One region of the Kitasatospora sp. NPDC094015 genome, then DNA from elsewhere that is predicted to be linked to it. Evidence: riboswitches for the same ligand, from Rfam matches in the RefSeq annotation. Region 1 holds a riboswitch; the other holds the start of a gene.
The links. Region 1 has a riboswitch for glycine ahead of gcvT (glycine cleavage system aminomethyltransferase GcvT). Riboswitches for the same ligand answer to the same signal wherever they lie in the genome.
Positions count from the first base shown of each region.

Region 2: it holds a riboswitch for glycine, as region 1 does, so the genes downstream of both, gcvP (aminomethyl-transferring glycine dehydrogenase) here and gcvT (glycine cleavage system aminomethyltransferase GcvT) in region 1, are expected to answer to the same signal.

Region 1 covers NZ_JBEOUL010000005.1:304,680-312,652, forward strand. Annotated here, with positions in the region: gene ABT014_RS09305 (L-serine ammonia-lyase) at 1-782, opposite strand, end outside; gene glyA (serine hydroxymethyltransferase) at 927-2,195, opposite strand; gene gcvH (glycine cleavage system protein GcvH) at 2,282-2,662, opposite strand; gene gcvT (glycine cleavage system aminomethyltransferase GcvT) at 2,740-3,858, opposite strand; glycine riboswitch at 4,035-4,139, opposite strand; gene ABT014_RS09325 (enhanced serine sensitivity protein SseB C-terminal domain-containing protein) at 4,298-5,086, shown strand; gene ABT014_RS09330 (enhanced serine sensitivity protein SseB C-terminal domain-containing protein) at 5,331-6,143, shown strand; gene ABT014_RS09335 (ABC transporter permease) at 6,755-7,747, shown strand; gene ABT014_RS09340 (ABC transporter substrate-binding protein) at 7,861-7,973, shown strand, end outside.
Region 2 covers NZ_JBEOUL010000036.1:10,835-18,807, forward strand. Annotated here, with positions in the region: gene ABT014_RS29800 (DNA polymerase IV) at 1-852, shown strand, start outside; gene ABT014_RS29805 (MFS transporter) at 1,012-2,490, opposite strand; gene ABT014_RS29810 (YsnF/AvaK domain-containing protein) at 2,691-3,515, opposite strand; partial or broken gene ABT014_RS29815 (PRC-barrel domain-containing protein) at 3,582-3,908, opposite strand; glycine riboswitch at 4,109-4,214, shown strand; gene gcvP (aminomethyl-transferring glycine dehydrogenase) at 4,453-7,350, shown strand; gene ABT014_RS29825 (DUF5999 family protein) at 7,429-7,623, opposite strand; gene ABT014_RS29830 (hypothetical protein) at 7,956-7,973, opposite strand, start outside.

The DNA.
Region 1 (7,973 bases):
GCGTTGGCCGGGCCGATGCCCTCGGCCCGCAGCGCCCGGGCGCCGGAGGCCGCGCGGCGGCGGACCTTGAGGCCGCCGGGCAGGATGCCCTCGCGGGTCATGCCGGCGGCGACGCACTCGCGCATCACGCCCCAGATCTCCAGCAGCCCGGCCCGGATCTCGGCCTCGGTGCGCCAGGCCTTCTCGTTCTCCAGCATCAGGCCGGAGATCGACAGCCCGGTCTCCCGGGTGAGCCGCAGCAGCTCCTCGCCGGTGCGGAACGGGTAGCGCAGCGCGGTGTCGTCCGGCACCACCCGGTCGGCGCCGATCGCGTCCTCGTCGACCACGAAGCCGCCGCCGACGGAGTAGTAGGTCTTCTCCAGCACGGTGGCGCCCTCGGCGTCGAACGCCCACAGGGTCATGCCGTTCGCGTGGTAGGGCAGCGACCTGCGGCGGTGCAGCACCAGCTGGGTGTCGGGGTCGAAGCCGATCTCGTGCACGCCCAGCAGCCGCAGCCGCTTCTCGGCCTTGATCCGGTCCACGTCCAGGTCGGCCTGGTCGACGTCGACGGTGCGCGGCGAGTTGCCCTCCAGGCCGAGCAGGACGGCCTTCGGGGTGCCGTGGCCGTGGCCGGTGGCGCCGAGCGAGCCGAACAGTTCGGCCCGGACGGAGGTGACCTGGGCCAGCAGTCCCTCGGACTTCAGGCGGCGGGCGAACATCCGGGCGGCCCGCATCGGGCCGACGGTGTGCGAGCTGGATGGGCCGATGCCGATGGAGAAGAGGTCGAAGACGCTGATGGCCACGGGGGACGTCCTTGTCTGGTCTCGTGGAGACGTGCTGGGGGGCGTGCGGACACGGCGCGGGGCACCGCGACCACGTTCCAGTGTGCGCGGTGCCCCGGAGAACCGGGGGGTGGGGCGGGGTCCCCCGCCCTACCCCCGGGTGAACTACAGGTTCGGGTAGAGCGGGTACTTCTCGGCCAGCGCGGTGACGCGGGCCTTGAGCGCGGTGGCCTTGGCCTCGTCGAAGGCGGGCAGCAGCGCCTCGGCGATGATGTCGGCGACCTCGCGGAAGTCCTCGGCCTGGAAGCCGCGGGTGGCCAGCGCCGGGGTGCCGATCCGCAGGCCCGAGGTGACCATCGGCGGCCGCGGGTCGTTCGGGACGGCGTTGCGGTTGACCGTGATGCCGACCTCGTGCAGCCGGTCCTCGGCCTGCTGGCCGTCCAGCTCGCTGTTGCGCAGGTCGACCAGCACCAGGTGCACGTCGGTGCCGCCGGAGAGCACCGAGACGCCGGCGCCGGTGGCGTCGGCCTGCAGCAGGCGCTCGGCGAGGATCTTGGCGCCCTCCAGGGTGCGCTGCTGGCGCTCCTTGAACTCGGGCGAGGCGGCGACCTTGAAGGAGACCGCCTTGGCGGCGATCACGTGCTCCAGCGGACCGCCCTGCTGGCCCGGGAAGACCGCGGAGTTGATCTTCTTGGCCCACTCCGCCTTGGAGAGGATCACGCCACCGCGCGGACCGCCCAGGGTCTTGTGGGTGGTGGTGGTGACCACGTCCGCGTACGGCACCGGGGACGGGTGCAGGCCGGCGGCGACCAGGCCGGCGAAGTGTGCCATGTCGACCATCAGCAGCGCGCCGACCTCGTCCGCGATGCGGCGGAACTCGGCGAAGTCCAGCTGGCGCGGGTAGGCGGACCAGCCGGCGACGATCAGCTTCGGCTGGTGCTCCTTGGCCAGGCGCTCGACCTCGGCCATGTCGACCCGGCCGGACTTCTCGTCGACGTGGTACGCGGCCACGTTGTAGAGCTTGCCGGAGAAGTTGATCTTCATGCCGTGGGTCAGGTGGCCGCCGTGCGCCAGGCTCAGGCCCAGGATGGTGTCGCCCGGCTGGATCAGGGCGAACATCGCGGCGGCGTTGGCCTGCGCGCCGGAGTGCGGCTGCACGTTGGCGTGCTCGGCGCCGAACAGCTCCTTGATCCGGTCGATCGCGATCTGCTCCACCACGTCGACGTGCTCGCAGCCGCCGTAGTAGCGCTTGCCGGGGTAGCCCTCGGCGTACTTGTTGGTCAGCACCGAGCCCTGGGCCTCCATGACCGCCACCGGGGCGAAGTTCTCGGAGGCGATCATTTCGAGGGTGGTCTGCTGGCGGTGCAGCTCGGCGTCGACCGCGGTCGCGATCTCCGGGTCGAGCGCGTGCAGGGACTGGTTGAGAACCGTCATGATGGGGTCTTCCCGTAGGGCTGGGCGGTTACCTGAGGGGAAGGGGCCGCCCGCCGCGCTGCGGCCGGCCCCCTTGCACGCGGTGGTCAGCCGCCGGTGGTGAAGGCGGTGTAGGCCTCGGCGTCGATCAGCTCGTCGGTCGCCTCGACCTTGAGCTTGAACAGCCAGGCGCCCTCGAACGGCTCGCCGTTGACCAGCGCCGGGTCGTCGATGACGGCCTGGTTGATCTCGACGATCTCGCCGGTGGCCGGCGAGTACAGGTCGCTGACCGACTTCGTGGACTCGAGCTCACCACAGGTCTCGCCGGCGGTGACGGTCTCGCCGACCTCCGGGAGCTGGACGTACACGATGTCGCCGAGCGCGTCGGCGGCGTGCTTGGTGATGCCGACGGTGGAGACGCCGTCCGCGTCAGCCGCGGTCAGCCACTCGTGCTCCTTGGTGTACTGCAGGTGCGTGGGGTTGCTCATGACGTCATTCTCCAGGATCGCAAGAGGGTAGGGCGAAGCAGTCCGCTGTGCGGACCGGAACCGGGGGTGCGTGGGCCTCAGCGGGCGCGCTTGTAGAACGGCAGCGCGACGACCTCGACCGGCTCGTGCTTGCCGCGGACGTCGACCGCGACCGCGGTGCCGGGGGCGGCGTGCGCCGCGTCCACGTACGCGATGGCGATCGGCTTGCCCAGGGTCGGCGAGGGCGAGCCGGAGGTGATCCGGCCGATCGGGGTGCCGTCGGCGGAGACCACGGCGTACTCGGCGCGCGGGACGCGCTTGCCCTCGGAGACCAGGCCGACCAGCACCTGCGGCGGGTTGGACTCGGCCGCGGCGGCGGCCTGCTCCAGCGCCTTGCGGCCGACGAACTCGCCGTCGTTGGTGGTCTTGTCGAACCGGACCACCCGGCCGAGGCCGGCGTCGAACGGGGTCAGGTCGGTGGAGAGCTCGTGCCCGTACAGCGGCATGCCGGCCTCCAGGCGCAGGGTGTCGCGGCAGGACAGCCCGCACGGCACCAGGCCCTTGTCGGCGCCGGCCTCGGTCAGCGCCTGCCACAGGTGCTCGGCGTCGGCCGGGGCGGAGAAGATCTCGAAGCCGTCCTCGCCGGTGTAGCCGGTGCGGGCCAGCCAGACCTGGCGGCCGGCCACCGTGGCGGGCAGCAGCGCGTAGTACTTGAGGCCGGGCAGGTCGGCGTCGGTCACCGAGGCCAGGATGCCGTTCGCCTCCGGGCCCTGGACGGCCAGCAGCGCGTAGGCGTCGCGGTCGTCGCGGACCACCGCGTCGAAGCCCGCGGCCCGCTCGGTCAGCGCGTCCAGCACCACCTGGGCGTTGGAGGCGTTGGCGACCACCATGTACTCGGTCTCGCCGGTGCGGTAGACGATCAGGTCGTCCAGGATGCCGCCGTCCTCGCGGCAGATCATCGTGTAGCGGGCGCGCAGCACGCCGAGCGCGGAGATGAAGCCGACCAGCGCGTGGTCCAGCAGCTCGCCGGCCTGCGGGCCGCTGACGGTGATCTCGCCCATGTGCGAGAGGTCGAACAGGCCGGCCCTGGTGCGGACCGCGAGGTGCTCCTCGCGCTCGGAGCCGTAGCGCAGCGGCATGTCCCAGCCGGCGAAGTCGGTCATGGTGGCGCCCAGCGAGCGGTGCAGGGCGTCGAGTGCGGTGTGGCGCAGGGACATGGTGGCGGGACTCCTCGGCTGGCACTGACAGGAGCGCACCCGCGTCTGGACGCGGGCATGCGGGGGCGGAGTCTCCCCGTCTGTCGTCACAACCTGAGAGCTTCACCGCAACCAAGGATGGCGGCTTGCACCGTGGGTGGGCGCACGGCGCGGCCGTGTCCACTTTCCAGATGTGCCTAGCCCGGGCGGTATGGGTGGCCTGAGAGATTCCGGGGAGGACTTGCTCCTTCGGCGCCGGCCCTGCCTGCATCAGGCACTCCGGACTCTCCCGCGCGGGTTCGAGCGGCCAGTATGAAGTTGGATCGGGGTCATCATGGCATGCCGGTGGGGCCCGGGGGGAGGGGGGCCGGGCGATACGCTCTGCTGGACGGTCGTTCGGCCGGCGCACGGGCCGCGCGGCAGGTGGCCCGCCCGGCCAGGTTGGAAGGGGCACAAGCGGATGGGGTACCCGGCGGGCGAGGCGCAGCCTTGGACGGAGCCGGGCTCGGCTCCCGAGGGCGGGAGCTGGCCGGTCAACGAGCTGGAACAGGTGCTCACCGCGGCGCTCGGTGACCCGGGCGCCACGCCACGGGTGATCGAGGTGCTGGCCCGCAGCCAGGTCTGGATCCCGCTGCCGGCCGGCGCGGACCGCCAGGGCGAGTCGCTGGACCTGCCCACCATCGAGCTGGCCGGCGCCCCGTACGTGCCGGTGTTCTCCTCGCAGGAGGAGTTCCTGCGCCAGGCGCCCGGGATGGCGTTCGCGATCGCGCCGATGTGGGAGTTCGCCCGCGGGCTGCCGCTGGGGATCGGGATCGCGGTCAACCCCGAGGCGCCGGTGGGCATCCCGGTGCCGCCGGAGGGCGTGGGGGAGCTGCGCCGCGGGCCGCAGGGCGAGCGCGGGGAGGCCGTCCTGGAGGGCGCCCGGGTGGCGCTGAAGGAGCCCGAGCCGCACCAGGAGCCGTACGCCTTCCTGGCTGCGGCCGGCGCCGAACTCGCGCTGCTGCCGGAAGTGTTGACGGCCCGCCGGGCGCTGGCCAAGGTGGAGGGCGAGGCCACCCTGCTCTACCTGGGCGTGCAGTTCGACCCGGGGCTGCCGGCCGACCCGGCCCGGGTGGGGGAGGCGCTCGGCCGGGCGCTCGCGACCGCCGCTCCGGCCTGGGGCGTCCACCTGGTGCTGCTCGACCTGGCCGCCGACCCGGTGGTCGACTGGCTGCTCGCCCGGGTGCGGCCGTTCTACGTCCGGGGCTGATCCACGGGCGGCGCCGGGCCGGTCGCCGGGCGGGGGAGCAACTCTCCGGTAGGGGATGGCGGTATGACGTTCGTCGGCCCGGCCCAATAGGGTTGCTGCCGACGACCCCGCGCGGCGGGGGGCGCGCAGGCGACGGGACGGGCGAGAGCGAGGTGGACGCGTGAGCGCGGGAGCGGCAGGCGGCAGCGCGCCGGGCCAGTGGGGCCCGGCCGGCGCGGCGCGTCCCGGTGGTGACCCGGGCGCGATCGAGCGCGCCCTGGGCCAGGTCGCGCCCGAGCGGTACGAGGCCTACGAGGCACTGCTGCGCGCGCTGGCCGAGGGCCAGGTCTGGATGCTGCTCTGGCACGGGCAGCCCGGCAGCCCGGACGCCCAGTACGGGAACATGGACATCGGCGGCCACGGCTACGCCCCGGCGGTCACCTCCCCCGGGCAGCTCACCGCCAGCGGCTGGGCCCGCGGCCACGAGGTGATCTCCGGCCTGGAGATCGCCAACGCGCTCTACCGCACCCGCTGGGGCCTGTGGCTCGACCCGCACGTGCCCGGCGGCGGGGTCGGCGTGCCCTGGGCCGACCTGCGCCGGATCGCGGTCGGCCTGGACCGGCTGCCGGCCGGGCCGCTCCAGCTCGGCGAGCCGCAGCTGCAGGCGCCGCAGTTCTACGAGGTGCTGGTCCGGCAGGCCGCGGAGGTCCGCCCGCTGCGCGCGCTGCGCCAGGCCTGGGTCCGGCCCGCACTGGGCGAGCCGTACCTGGCGATCGGCCTCGACCTGTACGACACCTCGCCGCCGGCGGTGGAGGCGGCCCGGGCGCTGGTCCAGCGCGCGGTCGCGCACGTGCCGGACGGCACCGCGGTGTCCACGGTGATGCTGGCCGACGAGTTCGACCCGGTCGCGATGTGGCTGCTTGCCAACGCGCGCCCGATCTTCGACCGGGAGAGCCACTACGGCCACCCGCAGGCCGCACCCCCGGCGTATCCGGGGTACGGCTATCCGCCCCCGCAGCACGGGCAGTCCGTGGCGGGCTGGCAGCAGCAGCCGTGGCCCGGTTACCCCGGCCGCTGAAACAGGTTCGTACACCATTTCCCTGAGCACCCGACGGGTTTTCCCGGGCGGGTGCTCCGTGCTGCCCGGGCGGCGGCCACCTGGCAGTTCTCCGCCATTGGCGACCTTCCGTCAGCATGCGTCTTGACAGGCGAGTAACCGCTGTGTGAAGAGCGATATGCGGTGGAAACAGTCGTGCATGCGGGCAGATCACGGTTGGGCATCCTTCACCGGTGGGGTCTGGCGCAAAGCTGTCCGAATGACACAGAGTTCTGCGCAATGCAGAGCGCGTGAACGAGCCCCACGAAGGCGAGCGCGCCAGCCGAAGTCACAGGTCCGTGCGACGAGCATTCCGTCGGGCCGCACCGCGCACATCTGCACCGCCCCGCACCACCGGCACCATCCGAAGTCCAGCCTCCTCTGACCCGACCCCCACGCCGAGTCAGCGGCCGGCTCCCCCTGAAAACGAACTCTGCACCGCCGCAACGGTTTTCGGTACCACCGCACCGCTCTGCACACGCACCTGTCACGATCCCGGGCCACCCGGGGCCAGGCCCGGACCGGGCCCGGACCCGGCCGGGGGAGGCGACACCGTGGGCCGGCCACCGTCGGCGAGGGGAACGAACTGACTCATGAGCACACCCACCGAGACCACCGGTCCCGAGGCCGAGGCGACGCCCGTCGCGGCCGCCGGCCCGTCCAAGAAGATCGAAGGACGGTCCCCCGGCCGGATCGCCTGGGACCGCCTGAAGCGTGACAAGGTCGCCCTGGCCGGCGGCATCGTGGTGATCCTGCTGATCCTGGTGGCGCTCTTCGCCCCGGTCCTCACCGCGTTGTTCGGCCACCCGGTCGACGAGCCGCACCCGGACCAGATCAACCCCGACCTGGGCCTGCCCAACCACCCCTTCGGTGGGATGAGCAGCGACTTCCTGCTGGGCGTGGACCCGACCTTCGGTCGGGACGTCTTCAGCCGGATCATCTACGGCGCCCGGATCTCGCTGGGCGTGGCCTTCTCCGCGGCGATCGTCTCCGTGGTGATCGGCGTGGTGATGGGCATCGCGGCCGGCTACTTCGGCGGCTGGGTCGACTCGGTGATCAGCCGGGTGATGGACGTGCTGCTCGCCTTCCCGCAGCTGCTGTTCAGCATCGCGCTGGTCTCGGTGATGCCCAACTCCCTTCTGGGACTGGACGGTAGCCTGCTGCGGATGGGCATCCTGGTCCTGGTGATCGGCTTCTTCGGCTGGCCCTACATCGGACGCATCGTCCGCGGCCAGGCCCTCTCCCTGCGGCACCGCGAGTTCGTGGACGCGGCGCGCAGCCTGGGCGCCGGCCGGGCGCACATCCTCTTCCGCGAGCTGCTGCCCAACCTGGTGGCACCGATCCTGGTCTACGCGACCCTGATCATCCCCACCAACATCCTCAGCGAGGCCGCACTCAGCTTCCTCGGCGCCGGCGTCAAGCCGCCCACGCCGTCCTGGGGTCAGATGCTGTCCGCCGCGACCAAGATCTACCAGGCCGACCCGACCTACATGGTCGTCCCCGGTGTGGCCATCTTCGTCACCGTGCTCGCCTTCAACCTCTTCGGTGACGGCCTGCGTGACGCGCTCGACCCCAAGGGCACCTGAGCCCGCACAGTCCTCAGTCCCGGCAGGGCTTGTCCGTTCCTGCCACACCCCCACGGGGCGTCAGCCCCGGCGGACCGTCCGGGCCCGCACATCTCCAGGAGGATTCAGTTCCCATGACGCGTAACAGGACGCTCGCCGCCGCCGCCCTGGTGGCCTCGCTGGCCCTCACCACCGCCGCGTGCGGCGGCAGCAAGGGTGGCGGCACCGGTGACGGCGGGGCCACCAA
Region 2 (7,973 bases), on a different contig from region 1:
CCGGTGCGGGCGCTGCCCGGGATCGGGCCGGCGACCGAGCAGGCGCTGCGGCGGGTGGGGCTGACCACGGTGGCCGACCTGGCGGCCGCGGGGCAGGAGGAGCTGGTGCAGCTGCTCGGGCGGGCGCACGGCGCGGGGGTCCACCAGATGGCGATAGGCGTCGACGAGCGGGCGGTGGTGCCGGACCGGGACGCCAAGTCCGTCTCGGTCGAGGACACCTTCGAGGTCGACCTGGCCGACCGGGACCGGATCATGCACGAGATCGACGTGCTGGCGGCCCGCTGCGTGCGCCGGCTGCGGGCGGCGGGGCGCTCGGGCCGCACGGTGGTGCTCAAGGTCCGGCGCTTCGACTTCTCCACGCTGACCAGGTCGGAGACGCTGCGCGGACCGACCGACGACGAGGAGGTGATCGCCTCCACGGCCCGCCGGCTGGCCCTGCAGGTGGACACCACCGGCGGGGTGCGGCTGCTCGGGGTCGGCGTCTCGCAGCTGGCGGACTACACCCAGGAGGACCTCTTCGCGCAGGCCGTCCGGGAGGCCGCGGCGCACGAGGCGCACGAGGCGGCCGAGGCGGCGCAGGAGTCGGAGGGCTCGGCGGTGCCGCAGGAGGGGGAGCCCGCCCCGGAGCGGCCCACGCCGGCGTTCGAACCGGAGCAGGAGCCGGCGCCGCGGCGCTGGTGGCCGGGGCAGGACGTGACGCACGAGGAGTACGGGCCGGGCTGGGTGCAGGGCAGCGGGGTCGGGCGGGTGACGGTCCGCTTCGAGACGCCGGACAGCCCGCCGGGCCGGGTCCGCACCTTCGCGATCGAGGATCCGCTGTTGCAAGCCTCGGGCGCGCTGCCGCTGCGGTGACGGCTGCGGGTACGACGACGGCGGGTACGACAACGGCCCCGCACCCGTCCCAGGTGCGGAGCCGTCTGCCGGGCCGGGCCCGGGTGGTCGCGATGCCCTCGTCGACCCCCGTGCCCGATCTCCTCGCGTCCCGTCCCGGCCGCGAGGAAGGACGCCTCGTCAGGCGTCGGTCTTGGCCAGCTCGGGGCTGGTGGCGGCCGCCTCGACGGGCGTGGTGGCCGACTTGACGGTGCGGATCGCGAACGGCACGACGGCGGCGACCAGGCAGACCACGGCTGCCGTCCAGAAGGCGTGCTTGTAGGCGTCCAGGGTGGGCAGCAGCACCGGGATCGGCAGGCCCTTGATGGTGTCGCCGGTCAGGATGGCGCCCATCACGGCGGTGCCGACGGCGCCACCGACGGTGCGCAGCACCGCGTTCATGCCGTTGGCGATGCCGCTCTGCTCGACCGGGACGGCGCCGTTGATGTACGCCGGCATGGCCGCGTAGGCGAGGCCGACACCGAGGCCGAAGACGGCGGAGGCGGTGTAGATGTCGCCCTCGGCGCTGTGCCGCAGGGCCAGGTAGGCCATCGAGACCGCGCCGAGCACGCCACCGAGGACCAGCGGCAGCCGCGGGCCGCGGCGGGCGATCAGCAGCGCGCCGACCGGGGCGGCGACCATCGAGCCGACCGCGGAGGGGAGCAGCATGACGCCGGCGTGCAGCACGGTGGCGGTGAAGCCGTAGTGGGTGAGCTTCTCCGGGGTCTGGGCGAAGTTGCTGATGACCAGGAAGGAGCCGTACATCCCGAAGCCGATCAGCAGGCCGGAGATGTTGGTGAAGGCGACGGCCGGGCGGGACATCATCTTCATGTCGACCAGCGGGTGGCTGACCTTGGTCTCGATGATGATCCAGACCAGCGCGACCACGGCGGCGACGGCGAACAGGCCGAGGGTCTTGTTGGAGGTCCAGCCCCAGTTGTTGCCCTGGCTGACGGCGACCAGCAGCGCGGACAGCCAGCCGGCGAGGGTGAGTGCGCCCAGCGGGTCGGCGCCGCCCTCCTTGTCGGTCACCGGGTCCTTGGGCACCCGCAGGGCGACCAGGGCGACCGCGATCAGGCCGAAGATCAGGCCCATCCAGAAGATGGACTTGTAGCTCCAGTGCTCCAGCAGCAGGCCGGTGGCGACCAGGCCGAGGCCGCTGCCGACGCCCATCGAGGCGCTGATCATCGCGACGCCGCCGGTGACCTTCTCCCGGGGGAGTTCGTCGCGGACGATGCTGATGGCCAGCGGCAGCACGCCACCGCCGGCGCCCTGCAGGACGCGGGCGACGACCAGCCAGGTGAAGGAGTGGGTGCCGACCGCGAGGGCGGAGCCGGCCACCAGGCCGGCCAGCGAGACCAGCAGCATCGGCTTGCGGCCGCGCAGGTCGCCGAACCGGCCGAGCAGCGGGGTGAGGACGGCGGCCGAGAGCAGGTTGGCCGTCATCAGCCAGGTGATGTTCGAGCCGGAGACGTTCAGTTCCTTGGCCAGCGAGGGCAGGATCGGGACGACTGCGGTCTGCACCACGCTGAACGCCAGCATGGCCAGCACGAGGGCGGGGAGCACCCGGGCACTGGTCGGCTTGTCGGCCGTGATGGCGGGCTGTGATGCCTCACTCACGGTTCTTCCTCCGGTTCTGGCTTCCCGAAGCGCGCTGCTTCAGGCACGAGATAGTGAATCGAATGAAGTAACCATGCCGCTGAATAGTTCAGTGTGTCAAATATCGAGTGGTGAAGCTTCGGTAAAGCCGAAGTCCCGCCCCCGGCGGACGCGGGGACGGGACTTCGAACGGCCTGCGACGAGCGGACGGTGACGGTGGCTCAGGACGGCCGCAGCGGCTCGGGGCGGTGGGCGTCCGGCATCGAACCGGAGGCCGGCGCCGACCGCTGGGCCTGGCCGGTCGGCGGGGTGTCCGCGGCGGCCGGGGCGGTGCTGTCGTGGATCTCCACCTGCTCGCGGCGCAGCTCCTCGCGGACCACGGCCTCCTCGGTGTAGCGCTCCACCACCAGGCGCACCCGCTCGATCGGCGCCAGGTACTTGCGCACCACCGGACGCTCCTCCCGCAGGGTGACCTCCTCGACGCCCTCGGCGATCTCCTGCTCGGTCAGCGCGGCCCGCTCTGCATCGGTGACCGGCACCCGCTCCACCCGGACCCGCTCGCGGACCACCGGGACCTTGCGCTCCACCGGCTCGCTGGTCACGTACTTGCGCAGCCGCGCGGTGCCCAGGACGTGCCACTCGGTGGTGATGTCGAGGCGCTCCTCCCGGCAGGTGACCTCCACCGGGTCGCCCGGCGAGCTAGGCGCCGCGGTGGTCGGGCGCTCCTGCTCGGGCCGGCCCTGCTCGGGCCGCAGCTGCTCCGGCCGCTTCTGCTCGGGCTGCTTCTCCTCGGGCATCCGGGTGTCGGGCGCGGACCTCGGCGGCGCCGTGTGCAGTGCCGTGGCCATCGGGCTGCCGTGCACCGTGGGCGCCTCGGCCGGCGCCGACATCGGTACGGCCATCGGCACGGCGGTCGGCGGGCCCGAGCCGAAGGAGGGCGGGGCGCTCAGGTTCGAGGATGCCGAGGACGTCGAGGACGTCGAGGACGTCGAGGACTCCGGCGGGGCCATCGTGGCCGGACCGGAGGAGACCTTGCCGAAGTCCATGTCCTTGCTGCGGTCGCCCGCCGCCACCGTGGCCGCCGCGGCGGCCGAACCGTTGGAGGCGGAGACCGGCTGGGTCGGACCGCCGGCGTCCAGCCCGTAGTAGCGGTAGAGCTGGAGCTCCTGCGCGGGCGAGAGGTGCTGGCCCACCCCGAAGTCCGGGGACTCCTTGATCAGTGACTTGTCGTAGGGCACCCGGAGCTCGTCGCCGGCGAACTCGCTGGTGGTCAGGGGGACGAAGGCGTCCCGGCCGAAGATCCCGGTCCGCACCGCGGCCCACTCCGGCTCGCCGGTGGCGTCGTCGAGGTACACCTCGTCCACCGTGCCGATCTTGTCACCGTTCCGGTCGACCGCCTTGTGTCCGATCAGGTCGCGCGGATCGATATCGGTCTGCACGCTGTCCTCCGTCCAACTGCTCCTGCGAATGGCCGTCAAGGGGGCGGTCGAAGGAGCTGGCCGTCCGCCACTTCACACGAAAAGCCATCAATCGGACGTGGGCGACCCGGGCGCCGCCGTCCGGGGCACGGCGGCGCCCGGCCCGTCCGACCTGGCCCGTGATCCGCGGGAACCGCGCTGGTACCCTGGGCGGCGACCGCCGAGCCCGCTCGGGAGAGTCCCTGAGCCCGCCGAAGCCGGGCGTCAGGGCGCCGAAGGAGCAACTCCTCCCCGGAATCTCTCAGGCACCCGTACCGTGTGGGACAGGTCACTCTGGAAAGCAGGGCAGGATCGCCGGCGCGGGAGCCGGCGGCACCACCCTCACCGACGGTGCAAGCCGGCGGGCGGCCCCCGGGCCTCCCGTGCGGGCGAAGCTCTCAGGTCCCGATGACAGAGGGGGAGGCCTGTCGGGTTCGTGCGCTCATGGCCGCCGCTGCTGCGCAGCGGCGAACGCCGGTCGGCGTCCGCACCCCAGCCGGTCATCGACCAGGAGGCTTCGACCCCCATGAACGCCCAGCCGACCAACGGTCGCCGCAGCGACGCCACCCTCACCGAGCTCGAGCAGGCAAGCCCCTTCGAGAACCGCCACATCGGGCCCGACGACGCCGCCCGGGCGAAGATGCTGGCCCACGTGGGCTACGGCTCGCTGGACGAGCTGTCCGACGCCGCCGTCCCGGACGCCATCAAGAGCCTGACCGCGCTCGGCCTGCCGGCCGGCCGCAGCGAGGCCGAGGTGCTCGCCGAGCTGCGCGCCCTGGCCGCCCGCAACCAGGTGTTCACCTCGATGATCGGCCTGGGCTACTACGGCACCTTCACCCCGCCGGTGATCCTGCGCAACGTGCTGGAGAACCCGGCCTGGTACACCGCCTACACGCCGTACCAGCCGGAGATCTCGCAGGGCCGGCTGGAGGCGCTGCTCAACTTCCAGACCCTGGTCTCCGACCTGACCGGCCTGGACACCTCCGGCTCCTCGCTGCTCGACGAGGGCACCGCCGCCGCCGAGGCGATGGCGCTGGCCCGCCGGGTCACCAAGGTCAAGGGCGGGGTCTTCCTGATCGACGCCGACACCCTGCCGCAGACCACCGCGGTGATCGAGACCCGCGCCGTGCCGACCGGTGTCGAGGTGGTCGTCGCCGATCTGTCCGAGGGCATCCCGGCCGAGATCGCCGAGCGCGGCGTCTTCGGCGTGCTGCTCCAGTACCCGGGCGCCTCCGGCGCGGTCCGCGACCTGGCCCCGCTGATCGAGCAGGCGCACGGCCTCGGGGCGGTCGTCGCGGTCGCCGCCGACCTGCTGGCGCTGACCCTGCTGAAGTCGCCGGGCGAGCTCGGCGCCGACATCGCCTGCGGCACCTCGCAGCGGTTCGGCGTGCCGATGGGCTTCGGCGGCCCGCACGCCGGCTACCTGGCCGTGCGCGCCCAGTACGCCCGGAACCTGCCCGGCCGCCTGGTCGGCGTCTCGGTCGACGTGGACGGCAACCGGGCCTACCGCCTGGCGCTGCAGACCCGCGAGCAGCACATCCGCCGCGAGAAGGCCACCAGCAACATCTGCACCGCCCAGGTGCTGCTCGCCGTGATGGCCTCGATGTACGCGGTCTACCACGGCCCCGACGGCCTGGCCGACATCGCCCGCCGCACCCACCGCTACGCGGCCGCGCTCGCCGACGGCCTGCGGGCCGGCGGCGTCGAGCTCGCCCACGGCGCGTTCTTCGACACCGTGACCGCCCGCGTCCCCGGGCGCGCCGACGAGGTGGTGGCCGCCGCGGCCGAGGCCGGGATCAACCTGTTCCGGGTCGACGCCGACACCCTCTCGATCTCCTGCGACGAGACCACCACCCGCGAGCACCTGGCGGGCGTCTGGGCCGCCTTCGGCCTGAAGGACGTCCAGGTGGCCGAGGCCGCCGACACGCTGCCCGCCGGCCTGCTGCGCGAGGACGAGTACCTGACCCACCCGGTCTTCCACAGCCACCGCTCGGAGACCGCCATGCTGCGCTACCTGCGCCGCCTGTCGGACCGGGACTACGCGCTGGACCGCGGCATGATCCCGCTCGGCTCCTGCACCATGAAGCTCAACGCCACCACCGAGATGGAGCCGGTGACCTGGCCCGAGTTCGGCCAGCTGCACCCGTTCGCCCCGGTCGAGCAGGTCGGCGGCTTCCTTGCCCTGATCCGCGAGCTGGAGCAGCAGCTGGTCGAGGTGACCGGCTACGACGCCGTCTCGATCCAGCCGAACGCCGGCTCCCAGGGCGAGCTGGCCGGCCTGCTCGCCGTCCGCGCGTACCACCTGGCCAACGGCGACGCCCAGCGCGACGTCTGCCTGATCCCCTCCTCCGCGCACGGCACCAACGCCGCCTCGGCCGTGATGGCCGGCATGCGGGTGGTCGTGGTCAAGACCCTGGTCGACGGCGACGTGGACGTCGAGGACCTCAAGGCCAAGATCGAGCAGCACCGCGACCAGCTCTCGGTGCTGATGGTCACCTACCCGTCCACCCACGGCGTGTACGAGACCGAGATCACCCAGATCTGCGCCCTGGTGCACGAGGCCGGCGGCCAGGTGTACGTCGACGGCGCCAACCTCAACGCGCTGGTCGGCCTCGCCAAGCCGGGCAAGTTCGGCGCGGACGTCTCGCACCTGAACCTGCACAAGACCTTCTGCATCCCGCACGGCGGCGGCGGCCCCGGCGTCGGCCCGGTCGCGGTGCGCGCGCACCTCGCGCCGTACCTGCCCAACCACCCGTTGCAGAGCGAGGCCGGCCCGGCCACCGGTGTCGGCCCGATCTCGGCCGCCCCGTGGGGCTCGGCCGCGATCCTGCCGATCTCCTGGGCGTACGTCCGGCTGATGGGCGGCGAGGGCCTCAAGCGCGCCACCCAGGTCGCGGTGCTGAACGCCAACTACATCGCCAAGCGGCTGGCCCCGCACTTCCCGGTGCTCTACACCGGCCCCGGCGGCCTGGTCGCGCACGAGTGCATCATCGACCTGCGTCCGCTCACCAAGGAGACGGGGGTGAGCGTGGACGACATCGCCAAGCGTCTGATCGACTACGGCTTCCACGCCCCGACCATGTCCTTCCCGGTGGCCGGCACGCTGATGATCGAGCCCACCGAGTCCGAGGACCTGCACGAGATCGACCGGTTCTGCGCCGCGATGATCGAGATCCGGGCGGAGATCGAGAAGGTCGGCTCCGGCGTCTGGCCGGCCGAGGACAACCCGCTGCGCAACGCCCCGCACACCGCCGCCACCATGGCGGGCGAGTGGGAGCACGCCTACAGCCGTCAGGAGGCCGTCTTCCCGGCCGGCGTCAACCCGGCCGACAAGTACTGGCCGCCGGTGAGCCGGATCGACGGGGCCTACGGCGACCGCAACCTGGTCTGCTCCTGCCCGCCGCTGGACGACTACGGCGTCTGAGCCCGGTGAACCGAGGGCCCCGGAGGAGCGATCCTCCGGGGCCCTCGGCGTGGTCGGTCCGGTCGGGACCGGGCGGGGTCAGCGCGCGGCGAGCGCCAGCGGGCGGTGCGGCGCGATCACCCGGCCGTCCGGCAGCAGCTCGCCGGTGTCCTCGAACTGCAGGACGCCGTTGCACAGCAGGCTCCACCCCTGGTCCGGGTGGAGCGCCACGGGGACGGCCGCCTCGCGGTCGGGGGAGTCGGCGGTAGGACACTCAGGTCGGTGCTGGCACATCGTTGTACCCTCGCTTCGCTCGCGATCCACACCCGCCGCACGGCCACCCCCCTGGGCGCCGCCCTGCCGGCGGATCCTGCCGGCCGGCTCAGGTGTGAACCGGCTCCGCACCGGGTAGGACAGCTGGTCCTCCGTGCTGGTTCCCAGTGTCGGCATCCGACCGCCCTCGCGCAGCCTTTTCGTGACTCACGCCACACGTCGGGGCCGGAGACCACCCTACCGGCCCTCCCGCGACGTCCTGGAACGCCGGACGGGCCATCCGTGACTGACTCGAATCGGTCAGCCGGCGATGGCCCGTCCGGGTGGTGCCGGGTCGCTGCCCGGCGAAGCGGTCAGGAACCGCCCAGCAG